DNA from 2 places in the Neptunomonas concharum genome. Region 1 is predicted to be linked to the other one. Evidence: predicted binding sites of a transcription regulator. Region 1 holds the regulator's gene; the other holds the start of a gene.
What was found. The regulator LexA, encoded in region 1, represses DNA repair genes until DNA is damaged. The targets are predictions, from matches to a motif close to TACTGTNTANNTANACAGTA.
Positions count from the first base shown of each region.

Region 2: the regulator LexA is predicted to act here: its motif matches at 2,686-2,705, upstream of recN (DNA repair protein RecN).

Region 1 is NZ_CP043869.1:1,449,343-1,461,406, reverse strand. It holds gene F0U83_RS06760 (NAD(P)H-dependent glycerol-3-phosphate dehydrogenase) at 1-140, opposite strand, end outside; gene F0U83_RS06755 (hypothetical protein) at 160-375, opposite strand; gene rhlB (ATP-dependent RNA helicase RhlB) at 368-1,840, opposite strand; gene dinG (ATP-dependent DNA helicase DinG) at 1,842-3,965, opposite strand; gene lexA (transcriptional repressor LexA) at 4,093-4,704, shown strand; gene F0U83_RS06735 (cell division inhibitor SulA) at 4,704-5,162, shown strand; gene F0U83_RS06730 (DUF6586 family protein) at 5,282-5,809, opposite strand; gene topA (type I DNA topoisomerase) at 5,839-8,478, opposite strand; gene F0U83_RS06720 (DNA topoisomerase I) at 8,678-9,385, shown strand; gene F0U83_RS06715 (DUF1826 domain-containing protein) at 9,520-10,206, shown strand; gene hisI (phosphoribosyl-AMP cyclohydrolase) at 10,199-10,642, shown strand; gene F0U83_RS06705 (dihydroorotase) at 10,672-12,006, shown strand; gene folE2 (GTP cyclohydrolase FolE2) at 12,018-12,064, shown strand, end outside.
Region 2 is NZ_CP043869.1:472,897-484,960, forward strand. It holds gene F0U83_RS02210 (RnfH family protein) at 1-151, shown strand, start outside; gene F0U83_RS02215 (outer membrane protein assembly factor BamE) at 152-490, opposite strand; gene fur (ferric iron uptake transcriptional regulator) at 573-998, shown strand; gene recN (DNA repair protein RecN) at 1,002-2,672, opposite strand; gene grpE (nucleotide exchange factor GrpE) at 2,858-3,469, shown strand; gene dnaK (molecular chaperone DnaK) at 3,585-5,501, shown strand; gene dnaJ (molecular chaperone DnaJ) at 5,615-6,736, shown strand; gene cysE (serine O-acetyltransferase) at 6,790-7,593, shown strand; gene dapB (4-hydroxy-tetrahydrodipicolinate reductase) at 7,622-8,422, shown strand; gene F0U83_RS02255 (DUF3461 family protein) at 8,590-8,979, shown strand; gene F0U83_RS02260 (hypothetical protein) at 8,987-9,622, opposite strand; gene F0U83_RS02265 (4Fe-4S dicluster domain-containing protein) at 9,758-10,873, shown strand; gene F0U83_RS02270 (FAD/NAD(P)-binding protein) at 10,873-11,706, shown strand; gene F0U83_RS02275 (NADH-quinone oxidoreductase subunit B family protein) at 11,706-12,064, shown strand, end outside.

The DNA.
Region 1 (12,064 bases):
CGCTGGTTAATCTCTTCTGCTCTGGTGGCATCACGCATCCACTGGGATACACAGATGCCCTTTTCTGCCATGATGTTAGCAATGACGGTTCCAAAACTACCGCCACCTAACACAGCAACTTTCTGCTGCTTTGCATTCATACCGATTCCTTAACGACGGCTACCGATCATCAATACTATCGAGCAACCGGTCTATACCCTTAAAGATAAACACTACAATCACGTAAGCTAACACCGACAATCCAATAAATACCATAAGCTGTGTTAGGTCACCGGTGCGCTGATAACCTGCAACGCCGAACGCTGCAAACAGAGCGCTAACAATAATTGCCAACACCTTAGAGATTAGCCGGGTTTTATGACGATCTTCAGACATGAGTCTGGTTTTTCTCCTCTTCGTTTGGGGTATTTTCACTCGATACAGTTACATCATCTTGTACTTCGACATCAGAAACCACTGGCGCTACTGGCTTCTGGCCAACCGGATACAGATCAGCCAACAACTCTTCATCAGGGTGGATACATTCCAATTTGACTCCCGTTTCGGCTTCAATATCGGGAATCATAAAGGAGTCGTTTTCACAGGCAAAGCAGATAGATGTTCCCGATGCCCCGGCACGCCCTGTACGACCGATACGGTGCACGTAATCATCCGCATCTTCCGGTAATTGATAGTTGACCACATGAGTTACACCATCAATATGGATACCACGGCCTGCCACATCCGTTGCCACCAGTACTTCGATCTTGCCATTTCGGAAATCTTCTAAGGTTTTTACACGCTTATGCTGTGGGATCTCGCCTGACATGAGCGCGGCTTTTACACCATCTTTGCGTAGCTTTTCGGCCAGATCACGGGTTTCGTGGCGACGATTACCAAACACGATGACGCGCTCAATGTTGTTAACGCGAATGTAATTACGCAACAACTTGTACTTTTCATGACTGGAAACCAAAAATACTTTCTGGCTGATGTTATCCGTCGAACGTTTTTCTGCCTCGATCTCAATCTGAACGGGATCTTTAGTCCATTGGCGGGCCAAATTCATAATATCATCGGTAAATGTAGCGCTATACAGCAGGGTTTGACGCTCATCCCCTTTACGCGGCGTGTTGCGGATAATCGTGCGTACATCAGGGATGAACCCCATGCTGAGCATACGGTCTGCCTCATCCAATACAAGCACTTCGACGTTATATAGATCCACCTCTTTGGAGCGCACAAAGTCGATCAATCGACCTGGCGTTGCCACCAAAATATCAACCGGCCCTGCTTTAAGCTGTTTACGCTGCTTTTCATAGTCCATGCCACCTACCATGGAGATAACACGTAGGTCGGTGTATTTGCATAACAGCTCAGCATCAGCGGCAATCTGTAACGCCAGCTCTCGCGTAGGGGCAATAATCAAAGCACGAGGCTCACCCTTACGCTGTTTGTCCTCAAGTTGGAAATCCAACAGGTCTGTAATAATACCGACAAGAAACGCTGCTGTTTTACCGGTACCCGTTTGGGCCTTGCCGATAATATCCTTGCCTTCCAGAGCAGGTTTAATGGTTTCTGCCTGAATGGGTGTGCAGTACTCAAAGCCTAAATCATGGACAGCGCGCATCAGGGGATCCGGTAGCGAAAAGTCATGAAAGCGCTTTTTGCCTTCAACTTTTGCGACAACAAATTCTGATGGTGTCCAGCGTTCATGCTGACTACTTTTTTTACGATCTGACGGCCGACGTTTGCTGGCTCGCTCACTCTTAGAAGCTTGCGCATCTTCCTTGTTGTTATCAACAGTATCGGATGTAGCGTCTTGCACGGTTTGGGTTACTTCTTCCAATTTTTTACTCACTTTAACTGATTTCTCGCCGAAATGGCGGTAGTGCATCTAACAGCTGACGACCATAACGACGGGTCACTACCCGACGATCCAGCAAAATAATCTGCCCACGGTCCTGCTCTGTACGTAATAAACGGCCAGCTGCCTGTGTCAGGCGAATCGATGCTTCCGGCACCGTCCACTCCATAAACGCATTACCTCCACGCTGCTCTATCCATTCAGCCATGGTGGCGTCCACAGGATCATCGGGTACGCCAAACGGTAGTTTAGTAATAATTACCTCGGTCAGGTACTTACCTGGGAGGTCGACCCCTTCCGCAAAAGAGGCCAATCCAAAAATAATGCTATGTTCATTCTCGTCTATTCGTGCTTTATGGCTACGAATGATCTCATTCTTAGTCAGGTCGCCCTGCGCCAGTACTTTAGCACGGATCTTCTCTGGCGTATTCTCCAGCACCGAAAACATCTGGCGCCAAGAGCTAAATAAAACCAGCGCCGCTTCAGATGTTGGCAAATGCTGATTTAAGTACTGAATCACTTCTTGCGTATGATCATCAGGTTTGCCTGGATCACTTTCCATTTTTGGTACTGATAATACCGCAGCCCCCGCGTAGTCGAAAGGGCTTGGCAAGCGCTCACACAGCACATCCGAGGGTAACCCCAAGTCATCGATAATACGGGTGAACATGCCGAGTGCCGTTAATGTTGCCGAGGTAACAACGGCTCCAAAACAATGATCCCAGAGATGATTTTGCAAAGTATCAGCAGCGGATACTGGGCTGCTACGACACTCATAATCCACACCATCAGACGCTTCGGTCAAATTGATCCAACGAGCCGTGGGTGCTACACCCTGCGGATCTGGCTGAGAATAACTTTTGTTTAGCCAGTAGAGCGATTGCGCACGCATCCACAACTGCCCCATGCGCGGATACCAGCGCTCTGCCACATCACGATTAATCTCAGGCACCCCTCCATCTAAGGCCTCTTTCAAGAGATCAACGATTTGCTCAGCTTTAATCATCCAACGTTCAGCCTCACGACTTAAAGCTAACGAAAGTGCCATTAAGTCATCAGGTAACACCCCTTTAGGGAAGCGATAACGATCAGACGACGGTCGCTGCTGCAGATCAAACAGCTTAGCCCTTAATGCGACCTGGTATTGATCCAACAAGGTGTCCATCTCCTGACGGGCAGGGCTCATTTTATCAACATATTGCGACAGCACGGCATGTCCATCACACTCATCGAGCATATGATCAAGCTGCTTAGTTGCCGACTTAAGCCAGCGCTGCGTCCCTTTTACCCGCATGCTGTAAGAGAAGTGTCCGGTTGCTTTCGCCGACAGATGATGCCCCTCATCAAACACATAGATGGTTGAAGAGGGTTCCGGCAAAATGGCTCCGCCACCTAACGAAAGATCTGCTAAAACCAAATCATGGTTTGCGACGACGATATCCGCCTTATCCATTGCATCTCTCGATCGGTAGAAAGGGCAAACCGAAAAGTTACTGCAGCGACGGTTAGTACAGCGGGTGTGATCACTCGTCATTGGCGACCAGCGCTGCTCTTCAATCTCTTCTGTTAATGAATCCCTATCCCCATCCCATGCGCCTGACGCAAACTGATTAAGCAGTCCTTGGTAGAAAGCGAGTGAGTCCTCATCTAGTTTGTGGTCTATTTCATCTTCATAGAGCGCCATTTGTCCAAGTTCGTGCTGTGACTCAAGCAGTTTTTCTGCCTGGCTGATACAGAAATAACGTCCACGCCCTTTTGCCAGCACAAATCGAATGGGAAGCTCCAGCAATTTAGATACTTCTGGCAAGTCTTTGTTAAGCAGCTGTTCCTGAAGCGCGACTGTCGCCGTAGATAGCACCAATGATTTACCACAGGACTGGGCGATAGGAATGGCACTTAATAGATAAGCCATTGTTTTACCCGTACCGGTTCCGGCCTCTATCAGGCAGACATGATTACCGCCTCGGCGCTCCCCTTTCTCATTGGTATCAATACTGCCCAATACCCGAGCGATATGCGCAATCATCATCTTTTGCCCATACCTTGGCTTTAAGTTCTGTTCGGACAGAAAACGCCGATAAGAGGATTGGATCGAATTTTTAAGGGTGTCACTTAACAAAACGTATACTCGACCAGTTTTTGGCGTGGATCATATCAAGATACTGGATATATAAACAGAAAATTACTTTACATCAAAGTTTGCCTGTATATAATCACATGTACTGTATAAAAAAACAGGCACGATCATGAAACTGACAAAAAGACAATCAGAAGTATTAGAGTGTATTCGTGACCATATCGACGCGACTGGCTATCCACCTACCCGTGCAGATATCGCCAGAAGCCTCGGCTTCAAATCTGCTAATGCGGCAGAAGAGCACCTTAAAGCGCTCGCTCGAAAAGGCGCCATCGAGATTATTCCTGGTACATCCCGCGGTATCCGCCTACCTGAAATTGAGAGCGAACCCGAAGGTATACCTGTTATCGGTCGCGTTGCTGCCGGATCACCTATTCTTGCTCAAGAACATATCGAGGAGCACTGCACGATCTCCTCCAGCTTCTTTCATCCACCGGCGAACTATCTGTTACGAGTCCACGGTACCAGTATGAAAGATATCGGTATTATGGACGGTGACCTATTGGCGGTTCATCAATGCAACGACGCAAAAAAAGGGCAAATTGTTGTTGCCCGCATCGAAGATGAAGTCACGGTCAAGCGCTTCAAGAAGGAAGGCCACATGGTCTACTTGATCGCCGAGAATGAGGAGTTTCCTCCCATTGAGGTTGACCTTCGACAACAAACGATTTCGATCGAAGGATTAGGCGTGGGCGTTATCCGACAAGGGAGTGAGCCATAATGCAAGCATTGAATACGGTAATTCCGTTCCCTGCTCCTTTACTGCGCAAAACAGATGTTAGTGAGATTCGCCGCAAACCGACAACCTCGTCAGCCTTTGGCAAAATAACAGAGATTGTTACGCAATGTGGTGATATTACTGAGATCCCTATGCTGATGCCATTACTGGCTCAACTCAGCCATAGTGATCGCTGGTTCGTATGGGTATCGCCACCTAGCCAGCTACCTAAAGCGCTGCTGCTCGATGCCGGTGTGGATCTGAAAAAAGTCATCATGCTTTACCCGAACGAGCAGCACTCAACGCTTGAGTTAGCACAAAAAGCCCTGCGTGCAGGTACCTGCCATGCCGTTATAAGTTGGACGGGGGACCTTTCAGACACTGAGATGCAGGCCCTTGAACATTCAGCACTGCATGGCCACAGTAATGGCATCCTCATCCGAGGACGCCAACACCACTGAATCGACCGAATGCCTTAATGGAGTGTAACAGGTATTGGAAGCCCGGATGCTTCCTTCGGTTCTACCTCACCAGCTTTACGCATAGCATTTATCTATTTGTATTGTGCCTGTCTTTACTGTTACCACTCTTGCATATCGGCTCTTAATCTTTCAACCAAGGCGCGAAACTCATTCAGCCACCCCTTATACTCAGCCAAAATATCTTTATCTTCGGCATGATTAGGATTGATCTGAATAACATGTATTTCTGAAATACTGACTTTCTCATTGGCGGTTGCCGTCTGATGATCAGCCGCTTTCCAACATGCATCATAGGCTGCCAGCATTTTATGCAACCAACTTGCTTCGTTTTTCTCCAAAGCATTTAATTCTGAAAGCTCAGGTGACTCCTGACCAGAGCCTTCTAGCAAGCGTTCCAGATCAGATAGCCTAGAGACTAACGCAGGATCAAAGCGATACTTCTCCGCGACTTCCCGCAAAAAAGCACCATATGCCGACGCCAAATGAAAAAGAACAGACTCATTATAAGACTCAATTTCGGCGTGCTTACTCCAACCTGTCGATTCGTGAGCCTCCGCCAGCGCATCCATATGGATGCGGGCAAAGTTGATTTTCTGATTCGTCCTGACCAGATAGACATTACTCATGCTACGCCCCTGTTAATACCCAACCGTGTTTATTTTTTCTTCGCTTTAGGCTCTTCAACCGCCCATTTACCATCTGCATAGAATGCCTTCCAACCGGTCGCTTTGCCATTGACCTCGGTCATCACATACTGCTCCTTGGTTTTGCGGCTATATCGCACAATAGTCTCATTGCCTTCCATATCATGCGTGGGCGCACTAAATAAGAAGCTGTATTTCTCATCAATCTCCGATTGATGCGGCAATAACTCGACCACCTTAGGGGCACGGGTTTCACGATTTTTTGGGAACTGACTCGCCGCTAAGAATAACCCCGACGCACCATCGCGCAGAATATAGGTATCCTCAACTTTTTCACAGGCCAGCTCTGGCATCGGCACAGGGTCCATTTTTGGAGGAGCCGCTTCGCCATTTTTGAGCAGTTTACGTGTGTTTTTACATTCCGCGTTTGTGCAGCCGAAGAACTTGCCAAAACGGCCCGTTTTAAGCTGCATCTCAGAACCACACTTATCACATTCTAACGAAGGCCCATCATACCCCTTAATACGGTACTGCCCCTGCTCGACTTCATAACCCGGACAATCAGGGTTATTCCCGCAGACGTGTAGCTTGCGGTGCTCATCGATCAAGTAGCTATCCATCGCACTATCACATAGCTTACAGCGGTGCTTGTTACGTAGAATCCGCGACTCTTCTTCGTCATCTCCATCAACGCTCACCACTTCATCACCAGAGGTCAGGTTGATGGTTGCTTTGCAGCGTTCTTTAGGTGGCAAACTATACCCAGAACACCCTAGGAACACCCCCGTGCTGCCGGTGCGAATCATCATATGACGATCACACTCAGGGCACGGTATATTCGTATCAGTAGGGCTGTTAGGCCGCATCCCATTTTCTGGATCTTGTGCTTCTTCAAGGCGTCGTGTGAAACCTTGATAGAAACGGTCTAGCAAGACTTTCCACTCAGCCTCACCCTGCGCGATATCATCAAGCGCATCTTCCATTCGTGCGGTGAAGCTGTAATCCATGAGATCAGTAAAGTTTTCGGCCAAACGTTCAACCACGATATCGCCCATTTTACAGGCATAGAAACGTCGGTTTTGGATTTCTACATAACCGCGATCTTGAATCGTTGAGATAATCGACGCATACGTCGATGGACGGCCGATTCCCCTTTTTTCCAACTCTTTAACCAAACTTGCTTCAGTATATCGTGCGGTTGGTTTCGTGAAATGTTGTTTAGGGTCAAGCGATTTCAGGACAAGTTCTTCACCTGCCGCCACATCCGGAAGAATAATATCCTCATCATTCTTACCTTTACTCGCCATTACGCGGGTATAACCATCAAAGCGCAGAATACGCCCTTTCGTGGTAAGCTCATATTCGCCCGACTTCACAGTAATACGCGTACTTGTGTACTGGGCAGGTGTCATTTGACAGGCAATAAATTGACGACGAATCAAATCATAGAGTCGCTCGGCATCCCGCTCCATGCCGTTTAGATTCGCAGGTTCTACATTAACATCTGAGGGGCGGATCGCCTCATGGGCCTCTTGTGCCCCCTCTTTGCTAGAATAGCGATTTGCAGCTTCCGGCAGGTATTTACTGCCATAATGATCACCGATATATGCACGACAACTTTCTACCGCTTCGGCACTCAAGTTAGTCGAGTCCGTACGCATATAGGTGATATAGCCGGCCTCATATAGACGCTGTGCCATCATCATGGTTTTCTTAACGCCAAACCCTAAACGGGTACTCGCTGCCTGCTGAAGTGTTGACGTAATAAAAGGTGCAGAGGGTTTGCTGCTGGTTGGCCGGTCATCACGACTCAGCACCGTCAAGCTCGAAGCCTGTAACGCCTCAAGATGCTGATTTGTCTCCGCTTCTGAGGAAGGCCTAAACGCAGCGCCTGCCACCTTAGCGACTTGTAGGCGGATAGCATCTTCTGCTGCCGTTAGTGCTTGAGCGTGAACTTCCCAGTATTCTTCAGGGATAAACGCACGAATCTCTTTTTCCCGCTCCACAACAAGACGAACAGCCACCGACTGAACTCGCCCTGCAGAAAGCCCTCTGGCGACCTTTTCCCATAGCAGTGGAGAAAGCATATAACCCACTACACGGTCTAAGAATCGTCTCGCCTGCTGGGCATTGACATGATTCATGTCCAGATGACCGGGCTTTTCAAACGCTGCCGAGATCGCCTTCTTCGTGATTTCGTTAAAGACTACACGACGGTAGCGCTCATCATCCCCGCCGATAGATTCCCGCAGGTGCCAAGCAATAGCCTCCCCTTCGCGGTCCAAATCCGTTGCGAGATAGATAGTGTCAGCTTCTTTGGCTAAGCGGCGCAACTCTTCTACTACTTTCTCTTTGCCTGGTAGAATTTCGTAGTGCGCATCCCAACCTTTCTCAGGATCAACCCCCATACGTGCCACCAGCTGCTCTTTAGACTTTTTAGCCTTGTAGATCAGCTTTTCTTCTGGCGACATTTTGCGGGTCAGGGCAGCCTGACGAGCACGGGCTTTAGGATCAGACTTAGTGGCGCTTCCGCTCGTTGGCAGGTCACGGATATGACCGACGCTCGACTTAACGACATACTGACTTCCAAGATACTTATTAATCGTCTTGGCTTTTGCGGGTGACTCAACAATAACGAGCGATTTTCCCATAGGGTGGTTATCCTCGGGCAGAGATAGCACATAAAAACAGCGAGCATATATAAGTGGTTAGCGTAGCGGGGTCAAGCGAGTCTACAAAAAAAAACTAAACCAGCTATAATCGAACTGTCATATGTTGTTTTAGAAATTGGCATAAAAATACAACTGCTTGACTATATAATTCATAGACTTACCAAGGTAGTTAAGCCCAATGCTTCAAGATAACTTAATATACATTGCTATTATCGCCCTTGTTGGTGCAGCTGCGCTCTTTATAAACTACTTCATAACCCGCCAAGAGCACAACACCTCTATGAAAAACAGCCGCTTAGGGTGGCTGCAGACCCGAACACTGCATACGTTAGATGCCATAACGGCCCTAAGAAGCGCAGGCTGTAAACCCGATATATTGGAAAAGCTGAATCAGCACGCCATGGTCTTGATCGAAGAGATCAGCCTTCTCGCACCGGATTCAGATTTAATGACGCAAGTAAACAATCAAAAAGAAACCGCCGACAGAACCGCCCCAGGTACAGCTCAATTTACCAGCGATAAAGAACTTAAGCGCTTTCAGATTTATATCAACTTTACTGAAAAACTACTCGCCGAAATGCTAAAAAAAGGCAAACTCTCCCAAGCTTTGGCGAGAAACTATGGTCAGGAGTTATACTGGCTGAACCTCACCGTTGTCGCAGAAGCACACATTAGCCAAGGGCAGCGCCATCTTCACGATAACGACCCACTCACTGCCCTTTCGCATTTCAAACATGCTAAGGCTGTGATCGTTCGCGCTATGGTCCCTCAAATAAAGAAACAACCGCTTTTGGATAGAATCCAACCCATGATAGAAGAGATACAACCGAACAAAACGGCTAACGCTGGTACGTTGGCAGATTCGCTGGATAACTTCCTCAAGTAGATGTAACAAAGCACACAGGCCTTGCTTGTTTTCAGAGGGTAACTTTGCTCCCAATAATGTTATGTTGTAACATAACATTTAATTACCCCTATGGACCGACTCTTTGTAAATAAATGCGAGAGGCCTTTCTCCTTATGATTCAACCAAATAACTACCAAGCAGTAGCTAATCTGTCGCCCTGTGCGCTACCTCGACGCTCAGCAAGCGCACACCACCCAGACATCTTCACCGATATCTATCGAGACGACACGTATCTTGCCATATGGCAACGAAGCCTGTCAGACGAGCTAAAAGGCGCTGTGACAGACTTTATGGATATTAACAAGGCACGACAAGGCATCTTGGCCGTCACGCCTCACAACACCATCGAGACGCTTTGCAAAACCTTCGGCCCTAACGATAGCGTTGTTACATTAGGAGAGGATATTGCCCTGCTTGTTGATATGTTTTGTTGCTTATTCGACCTAAAGCGCGCTGGCTTAAGGCTCACAAAACTGGATATGGCCATGTGCCCGCGGTTTCATGTTGACCGTGTTCCATGCCGTTTAGTCACAACCTATCAAGGCGTCGCTACCGAGTGGTTACCTCACGAAGTGGTCGACCGCTCCAAACTTGGCGCAGGCCACCAAGGGAAACCAGATGAGCAATCTGGGCTTGTTAATGGCACCCACCATATCCAACGCCTGAGCTTAGGCGATGTTGCTTTATTAAAAGGTGAAAACTGGTCTGGCAATGAAGGCGCAGGGGTCGTACACCGCTCGCCTCCTGTACCTACAGGTGAAAAACGCTTACTACTGACACTGGACTTTATCGATGACTAAAACATTTTTTATCCAGTGTGAAAGCTTAACAGAGCGAGACCGCTTGGATTTATCGATGTGCATAAAGCACCTGAGTTTTAATTCAGATGGGCTGATTCCCGTTATCACTCAATGCTATCAAACGGGCGAAGTGCTGATGCAAGCCTGGATGAATAAAGCCGCTATCGAGAAAACCCTATCTTCTCAAAAAATGACTTACTGGTCCCGAAGCAGACAAGCGTTCTGGATGAAAGGCGAAACCAGCGGCCACACTCAACAGTTAAAAAGTATGCGCTTTGACTGCGATGGCGACGCCATTTTATGTCTGGTAGAGCAACAAGGCCCAGCTTGTCATACCGGCCGGTTGAGCTGCTTCTATTTACAGGCCGATAACCAATCAAGCCAAGTGCAGTTGTGCACACCTATTTTTACTGAAAAAACAGCCACTGAACAATAACTCACTGGACCATGAAAGAAGTGCACTCTATGCCATCGACTCTGATTAAAAACGCAAACATCGTTAATGACGGCAAGGTAATGGCGTCTGACCTTCGTATTCGGAACCAACGTATAGAAACCATCTGTACAGACATTGCTGCCCACCCTAACGAACAGGTTATAGATGCCAAAGGCGCGTATCTGCTACCTGGCATGATTGATGATCAAGTTCATTTTCGAGAGCCGGGTCTAACTCATAAAGGCACCATTGCCAGCGAATCCAGCGCTGCAGTTGCAGGCGGCATTACCAGTTATATGGAGATGCCCAATGTTAACCCTTCTACCACAACCCTTGAGGCTTTAGCACAGAAGTACGCTATTGCATCCGCAAGCTCACTCGCTAATTACGCATTTTATTTAGGTGCCACCGAAGATAATATAGAGCAGATAAAGCGCCTTGATCCAAGCAAGCACTGCGGTGTCAAAGTCTTTATGGGTGCCTCAACAGGGGACCTATTGGTAGAAAACCCGACAGCGCTTGAGGCTATCTTTCGAGAATCGCCGACCTTAATTGTCACCCACTGCGAAAGCGGCCCCGTGATTGCACATAACCGCCAAGCATTACTTCAATCCAAGTCCGAACTCACTATTGAAGACCATCCAAAACTACGGGACACAGAAGCCTGTTTTGCATCCTCCTCTTACGCTGTCAATCTTGCCAAGCAGTATGATAGCCAACTCCATGTACTGCATATCACCAGCGAAAAAGAGCTCAGTCTGTTTGATGCAGGCTCTGTGGCAAGTAAAAAGATTACCGCAGAGGCCTGCGTGCACCACTTATGGTTTACGGAAGATGACTACCCCCGCTTGGGTAATTTACTCAAGTGCAATCCATCGATCAAAAGCAAGCAAGATAGAGACGCTCTAATACAAGCCTTGCAGACAGGGAAAATCGATATTATTGCCACTGACCACGCACCCCACACCTTTGCCGAAAAGCAGCATGTTTATGATCAAGCTCCGGCGGGGTTACCGTTGGTTCAACACGCGCTCTTAACCTTAATGGATCATGTAGCACAGGGACGTATGACACTCCCCCAAGTCGTCGAGAAAACCGCCCATAACCCCGCTACGCGATATGCCATTCAAGATCGCGGCTTTATCCGCGAAGGCTACTACGCAGATTTGGTTTTAATCGATAGGGCATCTCCCACCATCGCTACTCATCAAAACAGCTTATATCTCTGTGGTTGGACTCCATTTGATGGCCATACCTTCCGTTCAAAAATCGTAGCGACCTGGGTGAATGGACAACAGGTTTACAACGGCCAGCAGGTTTCGACACGCCCAAGCCCTGCGCAACCACTCATATTTAATCGATAATCAGGAATACCATGTTTCAACACAATACGCTTCCCGATATAGCGACAACACAGCTCAC
Region 2 (12,064 bases), 980 kb from region 1:
GGGTATTTTTGGTAAGGCGATCAAAGACCCAAAAGATACGGTACTGCGTGAAGGGCAGCGGGTAGAGATCTACCGCCCATTAATTGCTGATCCTAAAGAGGCGAGAGCAAAGCGGGCGGCGAAAATGAAGGCGCAAAAAGAAGCTCAGTAGTTATTGAGCTTCTTGTAAGCCTGCTGGTTTATAATCACCTGAGTAGTGGCTTAGCAAACCATCTTTGAAGAAAAGGGATAAATTGCCCTGAACGCGTGCATCCCAGCCTTTCTTGAATGTGTAAATATAGTCCCAGCGTTGCCCATTAAAGGTATCCACCACCAGAGGCGTACCCATGAGGTACCGCACCTGGGAAGGTGTCATGCCGGGCTGAAGCTGGTCGATGGCTTCTTGGGAGATAATGTTACCCTGAGGGATGTCAATTTTGTAAACACCCGGAAAATCGGAGCAACCTGAGAGCATTGCGATAGTCGCAATGCAAATTAGAAACTTTCGCATCTGTAAATGACTTCCACTTTCACGTGTAAATAAAGATAATACAGTCTAACATTCAGACGTCAGAATCAATAGAGTAAAGATTATGTCCCTCGAAAATCAAGAGTTAAGAAAAGCGGGCCTTAAGGTGACGCTACCGCGCGTTAAAATTTACCAGATTCTGGAGAAGGCCGGAGAGGGTGATCATTTCAGTGCTGAAGATATCTACAAGCTGTTAATGGAGCTGGGTGAAGATGTCGGTTTAGCCACGGTTTATCGTGTGTTAACTCAGTTTGAAGCGGCGGGCTTGGTTTCGCGACACCATTTCGAAGGTGGTCACTCCGTGTTTGAGCTGGCTCGAGATGAAGATCATGACCATATCGTTTGTGTAAAGTGTGGCAAGGTGCGTGAGTTTGTCGATAACCAATTAATTCAGCGCCAAAATGAGATCGCCAAAGAGTTAGGCTTTACTATCACGGATCGCACCCTCTATCTTTACGGTCTGTGTACAGAAGGATGTGAAAAGAAATAGGTTCTACGTTTGTAGCCCTAACATCTCTTTCGCATGATCGATGGACCGTTGCGTAATATCAATACCGCCCAGCATGCGTGCGATCTCGTGTATACGATCGGCGCTTTTTAGCTGATTGATCTGGGTGTGAGTGTTTTCAGTTCCTGCTTGCTTGCTGACAAACAGATGCTGATCCCCCTGAGATGCAACTTGTGGTTGGTGGGTCACACACATTATTTGTGAGCGCTGCCCAAGTTGTTTCAACATGCGTCCAACCACTTCAGCAATCGCGCCCCCAATTCCTACATCTACTTCATCGAAGATTAAGGTCGGTGTTGTTGAGGTTTGAGCGGTAATGACCTGAATAGCCAAACTGATACGAGATAGTTCCCCGCCTGAGGCAATACGGGCTAAAGGCCGAGCGGGCTGTCCTTTATTGGTTGAAATAAGGAACTCCACTTCTTCTAAACCGTTGGCCGTTGGTTTGTTGTATGGCGTTAGGTTGGCTATAAAACAAGCGGAGGTCATGCCTAGCTGGTGGAGTTGTTCATCTATTAATGTGTTTAATTTCATCGCAGCCTGCTGGCGGGCATCGCTTAACGTGGTAGCTAGGCTGCGATACTCCGTTTCTAGTTGAGCGACTCTTGTGTGAAGTGTGTCTAAGGCCTCATCGGAATGATTAAGGTTGTCCAGCTCCTCTTGCAGTGTTTGGTGGAGTGCAGAGAGCGCTTCGGGGCGAATACGATGCTTGCGCGCAAGATCGTAAATAGTAGATAGCCGCTCCTCCACGTCTGATAAACGGTCTGGGTTGATTTCTATACGGTCTAAATAATGGCGTAGTTCATGATTGGCTTCTTCAATTTGGATTTGTGCACTATTGAGCAGTTCGCTAGCCTGAGTGAGTGAAGGTGACTGGCTTTTCAGTTCGCCTAGCAAATGCAATGCGTGATTCAGAAGTTGAGTACAGTTGTCACCGTCCCCTTCTGAGGTCAGTGCTAGCACTTGGTGGCCGTTGTGTAGAATATCGCCAGCCTCGCATAACTGCTTCTGTTCTGCTTCTAATTGTTCCAACTCGCCTTCAGTTAGCCCGAGCTGGTTTAGCTCTTCGACTTGATAGCTAAGTAGCTGGACTTTGGCTTGGTGTTCATCACTAAGATTGAGCAGGTTTTCCAGTCGCTCTTTTTCCTTTTGCCATAAGTGAAAATGCTGTCGTACCTGCTGCGCGATGGGTGATAAAGCCGCAAATTGATCCAGAAGGGTGCGATGGTGGTCTTTTTTAAGTAGCTGTTGATGTTCGTGTTGGCCGTGAATAGCTATCAGATGTTCGCCGAGTGCCTTGAGCGAATTTAATGGGCAGGCTTGATTATTGATGTAGCTGCGAGACCGCCCTTCTTTGGTAATAACGCGGCGAATAATGCATTCGTTTTCCTCGTCAAGATCCATGTCTTGTTGTTTAAGCCACGCCTTGGCGTCCGGTAGCGCACTGATGTCAAAGCTGGCAATGATCTCGGCGCGTTCTGCACCATGTCGCACTGTCGCGCTGTCTGCTCGGTCACCTAGCGTGAGGCCAAGGGCATCAAGCATAATCGATTTGCCTGCGCCTGTTTCACCGCTAATAACGGTCATGCCTTGTTCCAGTTCTAGGTCGAGCGACTCAACAATAGCGTAGTTGCGAATGATCAATTGGGTCAGCATGAGGATATTCCATACATGTGTATTTATACAGTGATTTATATATAGGTGATTTTAATCACGGGCGCAATCGTTATGGATCAGGGATTTGAAAAAAAATTTTAGGATGGGTTGATTTTTAAGGGTCCGGCCCCATCAATACGGCAATCTTTAAAGTTAACTATGCCCGCTTGAATTGGAGACTCCCAATGGCAAATGAGCAGACTAAGCCAAGTGATCAGCCTGAAATGGCGGATCTTGATATCAATGCGACAGACGCTACGACTAACGAAGCGGATGTTGTGAATAATGAACCCTCAACTGAAAGCGAGGTTTCAGAGGAAGCCGCTTTGATAGCCGATCTGGAAAAGCAGCTGGTGGCAGCGCAAGAAGAAGCAGCGAGTTTGAAAGATCAAATGTTACGTGCCGCTGCGGATGTTCAAAATGCACGTCGTCGTGCGGAGCAGGATGTCGAAAAAGCACATAAATTTGGTACAGAAAAATTTGCCGCAGAAATGCTACCAATCATCGATAGTTTGGAACGTGCGCTAGAGGCGTGCAAACCCGATGATGAAGCGACTAAGGCGCTACGCGATGGTGTAGAAATGACCTATGGCATGTTTGTTTCTGGGCTCGCCAAGTTCAATGTCGAGCAAGTGAACCCGGAAGGGGAGTCGTTTAATCCGGAATTACACCAAGCGATGTCAATGATTGATGTACCGGACGCGCAACCAAATACAGTTGTAGGTGTTATGCAAAAGGGTTACAGCCTGAATGGACGCTTGATTCGCCCAGCGATGGTTATGGTGGCAAAAGGTTAAAAAACCGTATTAAAAGCCTTGAAATTGTACGAAACGTATCCATATACAAGGCAAGCGGTTTTAAAACAGATTTTTAGCCCGTCCAATCGGGTAACGAATATCGGAGTGAGTAGACATGGGTAAAATTATTGGTATCGATTTAGGAACCACCAACTCTTGTGTTGCGGTTCTTGATGGTGACAAAACGCGCGTTATCGAAAACGCAGAGGGTGATCGTACAACCCCTTCCATCATCGCTTATACAGATGACGAAACGTTAGTTGGTCAGTCAGCTAAGCGTCAGGCTGTTACAAACCCTCATAATACGCTGTTTGCTATTAAGCGCTTGATCGGCCGTCGTTTTAAAGATGACGTGGTCCAGAAAGATATTAGCATGGTGCCTTATAAAATTATCGAAGCAGACAATGGTGACGCTTGGGTAGAAGTCAAAGGCAATAAAATGGCACCGCCTCAGATCTCTGCTGAGATTCTGAAAAAAATGAAGAAAACAGCAGAAGACTATTTAGGTGAAGAAGTGACGGGCGCGGTAATCACAGTACCTGCTTACTTCAACGATTCTCAGCGTCAGGCAACGAAAGATGCTGGTAAAATTGCGGGCCTAGACGTTAAACGTATTATCAACGAGCCAACAGCTGCGGCACTGGCTTACGGTATGGATCAATCCAAAGGCGATAAAACAATCGCTGTATACGATTTAGGTGGTGGTACATTCGATATCTCTATCATCGAAATCGCTGATGTTGATGGCGAGCACCAGTTTGAAGTATTGGCTACCAACGGTGACACATTCCTTGGTGGTGAAGATTTCGATATGCGCTTGATCGAATACTTGGCAGCTGAGTTTAAGAAAGAGTCTGGCATTGATCTGCACAACGATCCTCTGGCACTACAGCGTCTGAAAGAAGCGGCAGAGAAAGCAAAAGTTGAGCTATCTACTGCGCAATCTACAGACGTAAACCTGCCATACATTACGGCTGATGCAACAGGTCCTAAGCACCTTAATGTGAAAATTACGCGTGCAAAACTAGAGTCGTTGGTTGAAGAGCTGGTTACTAATTCAATCAATCCATGCCGTACAGCATTGAAAGATGCCGGTTTGAGTGCTTCAGACATTGATGAAGTAATTCTGGTGGGTGGTCAGACGCGTATGCCATTGGTTCAGCAAGTTGTTGCTGACTTCTTTGGCAAAGAAGCACGTAAAGATGTTAACCCGGATGAAGCGGTTGCTGTCGGTGCGGCGATTCAGGGCGCGGTACTGTCTGGTGATGTGAAAGATGTCTTGTTGCTTGACGTTACGCCACTGACCTTGGGTATCGAAACCATGGGTGGTGTTGCAACAGCACTGATTGAGAAGAACACAACGATTCCTACTAAGAAATCTCAGATCTTCTCAACAGCGGATGACAACCAGAACGCAGTAACGATTCACGTTGTTCAAGGTGAGCGTAAGCAGGCTTCTCAGAATAAATCGTTGGGTCGCTTTGACTTGGCTGATATTCCTCCAGCGCCACGTGGTGTTCCACAGATCGAAGTAACCTTCGACTTGGATGCCAACGGTATCCTTAATGTATCAGCTAAGGATAAAGCAACGGGTAAAGAACAGTCGATCATCATTAAAGCTTCTTCTGGTTTGAGTGATGAAGAGATCGAGCAAATGGTTCGTGACGCAGAAGCCAATGCGGATGCTGATAAACAGTTTGAAGAACTGACCCAAGCGCGCAACCAAGGTGATGCGATGGTTCACTCTGCGAAGAAAACCCTTAAAGAAGCCGGCGATAAAGCGACGGCTGAAGAAACAACGGCTATTGAAGGCGCGATTGCAGCACTGGAAGAAGCCTTGAAGGGTGATGATAAAGCAGAGATCGACAGCAAAACTGAGGCATTAACAGAAGCGGTTTCTGGCTTGGCTCAGAAGATGTATGCCGAAGCGGCACAGCAGGCTGAAGCGGGTGATGCTGCAGAAGCATCAGGCAGCGCTGCGGATGATGCTGTTGATGCTGAGTTCGAAGAAGTGAAGGATGACAAGAAGTAAGCTAAGCGCTTGCCCTTGTAAACACTAAAGTGTGGCAGCGCGGGCGTCAGCCCGCGTTGTCGTGTCCGGCTCCCGGAGGGAGCTAACCGCTCAAACTGACAAGATCCGGATATATGTCTAAAAGAGATTATTACGAAGTATTAGGCGTCGATCGCAATACCAGCGATAAAGATATTAAAAAGGCGTTTCGTCGACAAGCGATGAAGTATCATCCTGATCGAAACCCTGATGATAAAGAAGCCGAAGAGAAATTCAAAGAGGTCAACGAAGCCTACGAAGTACTGTCAGATGCGCAGAAAAAGAGCGCCTACGATCAGTATGGCCATGCCGGGGTTGATCCTAATATGCGTGGCGGTGCTGGTGGATTTGATGGTGGCTTCTCCGACGTGTTTGGTGATGTGTTCGGTGATATCTTTGGCGGTGGTGGCGGCCGTCGGCGCAGTTCGGTTCAACGGGGCGCTGATCTTCGTTATACCATGGATCTCAGCCTCGAAGAGGCGGTGCGTGGTGTAGAGAAAACGATTAAGGTTCCCACACTCGTAGCCTGTGAGCCTTGTGATGGTACAGGAGCAAAACCGGGCACCAGCGCTAAAACCTGTAGTACCTGTGGTGGTATGGGCCAAGTGCGTATGCAGCAAGGCTTCTTCTCCGTACAACAGACCTGCCCAACGTGTCACGGTGAAGGTAAGATCATTACGGATCCTTGCCAGCACTGCCATGGTCATGGTCGGGTTGAGAAAACTAAGACGCTGTCGGTTAAAATCCCGGCGGGTGTTGATACGGGCGATCGAGTTCGTCTCTCTGGTGAGGGCGAAGCAGGTTCCCATGGCGGTCCTGCTGGTGATCTGTATGTTCAGGTACAGGTCCGCGAGCACGCGATCTTTGAGCGCGATGGTCGCCATTTGTATTGTGAAGTGCCTATCAGCTTTATCGATGCGGCGTTAGGTGGCGAATTAGAGGTGCCTACGCTGGACGGTCGCGTTAAACTGAAGATTCCGGCTGAAACGCAAACGGGTAAACTGTTCCGACTACGTGGAAAAGGTGTCGCGCCTGTACGTGGTGGTGGAGCAGGGGACTTGATGGTGCGTGTTGTAGTAGAAACGCCAGTGAATCTGACCAGCCGTCAGAAAGAGCTGTTAAGGGAGTTCCAAGAAACGACCGACGATAGCCATAAAAAACACAGTCCAAAGAAACACTCTTTCTTTGATTCTGTGAAAAAGTTTTTTGAAGATTGATCAGCAACGGGCCGCTTAGCGGCCCGATTTGTCTGATAGGGGAGAGTGGTTAAATGACTGATTTAAGTGCAGAGCCAGAAGTCTTGTGGCTGAGTATTCAGCAAGAAGCTAAAGTGGAGGTTCAAACAGAGCCTTGTTTGGCGAGCTTCTACCACTCATGCATTATCAACCATTCAGGTTTGAAGTCGGCATTGTCCTATCTTTTGGCGAGTAAGCTTGCGGATGATGTCATGTCAGCCGTTTTATTGCGTGAATTACTGGAGCAGGCAATGGAGTCTGATCCTGAAATTATCACTGCAGCTTGCCATGATATTATTGCTGTGCGCACTCGCGACCCTGCCGTAGATAAATCATCTATCGTGTTACTGTACCTGAAAGGTTTTCATGCGTTACAAGCGTATCGCGTGGCTCATTGGATGTGGAAGCAGGGGCGTAAATCAATGGCTTTGTATATACAGAGCCGTGTTAGTTCTGTTTTTCAAGTAGATATCCACCCCGCAGCATTAATAGGGCATGGTGTCATGTTTGACCACGCCACAGGTATTGTTGTTGGTGAAACATGCGTTATCGAAAATGATGTGTCTATTCTTCAGAATGTTACGCTCGGTGGTACTGGTAAAGAAAGCGGCGATCGTCACCCGAAAATTCGCGAAGGTGTGCTGATTGCAGCCGGCGCTAATATTTTTGGTAACATTGAAGTGGGCATCGGGGCTAAAGTGGGTGGCGGCAGTGTCGTTTTGGATACTGTACCTCCCCATACGACGGTTGTGGGTGTCCCTGCACGCGTTGTTGGCTGCGCAGGTTGCGAAAAACCTGCCTTAGATATGAATCAGAAAATTGAGTTAGCAAAAGACTAATACGGCTAGCGAAACTGAGAGAAAAGTAATGAGAATAGCTGTAATGGGTGCCGCTGGGCGCATGGGTAAGACTCTGATCGAGGCGATTTGTCAGGCAGAAGGTGTGCAGTTAACAGTGGGCACGGTACTGCCTGATTCATCGTTAATCGGCGCAGATGCAGGCGAAGTCGCAGGTGTTGGCAGGCTGGGTGTACCATTGGTGGCGACACTGGGAGAAGTGAAAGACCAATTTGATCTGTTAATTGACTTCACTTCACCAGAAACCACCATGGAAAACCTCTCCTTTTGTGCTGAGCATGGTAAAAAAATTATCGTAGGCACGACAGGGCTCGATGATGAGCAGAAAGCACATTTAGCCGCTTGTGCTGAAAAAACCGCTGTCATGTTCGCACCGAATATGAGCGTTGGGGTTAATGTTTGCTTTAAAATTTTAGATACCATCGCCCGAACATTGGGAGATGATTACGATATTGAGATAATTGAAACGCATCACCGACATAAGGTGGATTCACCGTCGGGTACTGCATTACGCTTGGGTGAAGTAGTGGCTGATGCGTTGGGGCGCGATCTTAAAGAGTGCGCTGTTTATGGCCGTGAAGGGCAGGTAGGAGCTCGTACCCGTAAAGAGATTGGCTTTGAGACGATCAGAGCTGGTGATGTGGTGGGTGATCACACGGTACTGTTTGCAACGGAAGGCGAACGCATAGAGATTACCCATAAAGCCAGCAGTCGTATGACTTTTGCTAAAGGTGCGGTTAGAGCTGCAGCTTGGCTGGCTGATAAAGAGGCAGGACAGTTTGATATGCAGGATGTTTTATCGCTTCGCTAGGTAGACTCCTAACTGTTTGTTTTATAAGCTGCTTTCGAGCAGCTTTTTTATTGGTCAAAAAAAGTTAATCTCTATGTCAGATTTTTGTTTCCTTTGATGAAATTTTTTCCTAAGGTGCTCTATACTTTCGTATAAATAAGAAGCGACCCGTAGGGAGTTAAAAGGACATGTCTGCAGAGAAGTTTCCAACATTGATAGAAATGGGTATCGATGAGCCTCATGATATTGAGCGCTATACCTCGCGTATCGAAGGCGATGTAGATATCTTGAAAATCTATTTCCATCGTCATCAAGGCGACTGGATGGCAAAAAGCAAAAAGTTTAAATTTAAGCGTATGCATAAGAACATGCGTGTTAATGAAGGGCGTGTGCCTTATATCGCAACGACTGAGTCTTCCCCTTATTTTCTCCGAGCGGTGGCTGAATTAGACCAGCTGGTTGCTGAAGACAAATCCGCACAAACTAAAAAGCAGCGATTGCTTGATGATATTGAGCATCTGGAAAAAGTAGTTTCCCGCAAAATCGAAGATATGCGTCGCCAAATAGAAGAGCTTTAATACTTCTCTATTGAAAGGGGTCAGGTAGGCGCTCTATATGTGTGGTATAGAGTATTTCGCAGGCCCCTCCACCTGTATCCTCTCGGGTTAAGGAGGTGTTCCAGTAGAAGCCATCGTCGCTTTTGATATTCACCAGTTGCCCTGAAAGCCGAATCATTTCCCCCTCTTTTATGTCTGATATCTGGTCTTTAATATGATCATTGGCAGGTATGATATGTACATTGGCTGCACTTATCTCAATCTCTTTGCGGGGGATTGGCAGTTGATCTGTTTTCCAGCGAAACCAGCGACCGCTTTGCGAGATGGTTAGCTGGTTAGTGACAGTGGGATTTGCCATTTGTCCCCACCCTAGGGCGAGATCGACCGGTGATAAGTCAGACTCCCGATCAAATCGATAATACTCTTTACTAAGCAAGCGTGCCGAAAAATGAATGTCTGCTTTGGGGTACAGCGTGTACTTTTCTAACTGGTGAGGTGATGATTGGGTAATAGGAATTTGGATAGGCGCTTGTAAAGCACTCCCTTGAGCGCTTGTAGTCGGCGGTAGGGTGATAGCAGGCGCATCGTTGGAAGGCGTTGGCTCTGGCGACAGCCAAATGAACATCAAAACGATAGCGGCAAGCGCTCCTAGTAATCTAATCATTATCCCTCCCGATCCTGTGGCCTCATTATATCCTAAGATGTCTGTTTTGCAGGATAAAGGCTAAGAAGTAGACAGATATTTATTCTCCGCTCGCGATGTTCTATGCTGAATAAGAAACGGTATAGGGGATCATCCATGGCTGAGGATTCAACCTACTTTATCGAGCGCTCTGGTTTGTGGCCTTTATTGCAAACCTTGGTTGCTGAGGGTTTTGATGTGGTAGGGCCTGCGGTGGCCGATCAAACTATTCAGTACAAACCCATTTACCAAGAAAGCGATCTTCCTAAAGGTTGGCATGATCAACAATCTTCAGGGCACTATCAGCTGTACCATGATATGTCGGAGCGTTTGTTTGCGTGGGCTAACGGCCCTCAGGCGATTCGTCCGTTTCTGTTTCCATCTGACGAGCTGCTATGGTCTTCAAAGCGTATGGAAGATGGCAGTTTGGTTTTTTTACCTCCGGATCCTCAACCTACAAAGATTGCCATTCTGGGCGTTCGTGGTTGTGATATGGCAGCCGTGAATTTACAAGATCAGCACTTCTTACAGGCAAGTCATCAAGATTTAGGATACCAAAAGCGCCGATTATCGTTATTCTTGATCGCTGTTGATTGCTCTCACCCTGCCGATACTTGTTTCTGTGCTTCTACGGGCGATGGCCCCCATGCAGGTGGGGAGGCGGATTGGAATCTAGCCGAGCTGGATAACGGCTATTTGATACGCGCAGGTACGGATGAGGGCAGGCGCTTGCTCGAAAAGCGTGCCTCTTTGCTGCAGATGCCGACGCAATCTCAAAGAGATGAGGCCATATACCAGCACCAACAAGCGATTGAGGCGCAATCAAAAGCTCTGCCCTCAGGTGACTTATCTTCAGTATTATTTGCTCATTTAGATAGTCCACAGTGGCAACGCGTAGCAGAACAATGCTTAGCGTGTGGCAACTGCACTTCCGTTTGTCCGACCTGCTTTTGTCATAAAGAAACAGAACAGGTTTCTCTGGATGTGAGCGTTAGTGATCATTATCGATCGTGGGATAGTTGTTTCTCGCAAGGGCATGGTTATATGGCTGGCCATCAGGTCAGGCCGGATATTGCGAGTCGTTATCGACAGTGGATGACTCATAAGCTGGGGAGTTGGCACCAACAATATGGCCGTAGTGGATGTGTCGGCTGTGGCCGCTGCACGACGTGGTGCCCTGCCGGTATCGACTTCGTCGCCGTTGCTAATGCAGTTTGTGCGGAGGACTCCTGATGGATATGAAGCGCGTGCCCGCAGAGGTCCAAGTTTTACAGTGCATTGAAGAAACGCCGAGCATTTTTACATTGAAACTGCGTATTTGTGGCCAAGCGATGCGTGAGGCTTATCAGTTTCTTCCAGGGCAATTTAATATGCTGACATTGCCAGGTGTGGGGGAGGTTGCCATCTCGGTCGCATCGGACCCGCGGGATGGGATGTCAATTGATCATACGATCCGACAGGTTGGCCGGGTTACCGCAGGGTTATCGAAACTAAAAACCGGCGATAAATTAGGTTTGCGTGGTCCTTTTGGCCGTGGCTGGCCGCTCGAATTATTGAATGGGAAAGATATTGTGGTGGTGACGGGCGGCTTGGGCTGCGCGCCCGTCGTTTCACTGATTAACTACGTAGTGCAGCGGCGGGAACAGTTTGGTCGCCTTGCGATTGTGCAGGGTGTTAAGCATAGTGATGATCTTATTTGGGCAGAGCAATACCAGATTTGGCGACAGGTTAAAGGCACTCAGGTCTTGCTCTCAGCTGATCAAGCGGGCATGGCTTGGCCGTTCCATACGGGGAAAGTGACAGAACTACTTGGCCAGCTAGAAACTGATCCTGAGCATAGCTACGTAATGATGTGTGGCCCTGAAGGTATGATGCGTGCCTCTGCTGTAGCTCTAATCAATTCTGGCTATGCCCCAGAAAATCTTTTTCTGAGCATGGAGCGTAATATGCAATGTGCACTTGGGTTGTGTGGGCATTGTCAATTTGGAGCTGCCTTTATCTGTCGAGATGGGCCTGTCTTTAGTTACCCTGAAATCGCAGAGTTGCTAGGTAAGCGGGGGTTTTGATGGAACGTCTACGCATTGCTGTGCATAAATTTAGTTCCTGTGATGGTTGTCAGTTAGCCTTTCTCAATATGGGCGAAGCGTTGATTGAATTATCCGAAGCAGTAGAGATTGTGCACTTTCCTGAAGCCGGTTATGTCGATGAGTTGGCCCATGTCGATATCGCTTTTATTGAAGGTAGTATCGTGACGGCTCATGATGAAAATCGTATAGCTTCAATTCGTGCGGTGAGTAATAGACTCGTTACCATCGGTGCTTGCGCGACATCGGGAGGGATTCAGGCCTTAAAAAATGCTGCGCAAAGCCCCGATGATTGGACAGGGACGATCTATGCAACGCCTTCCTATATCGACACGCTTCG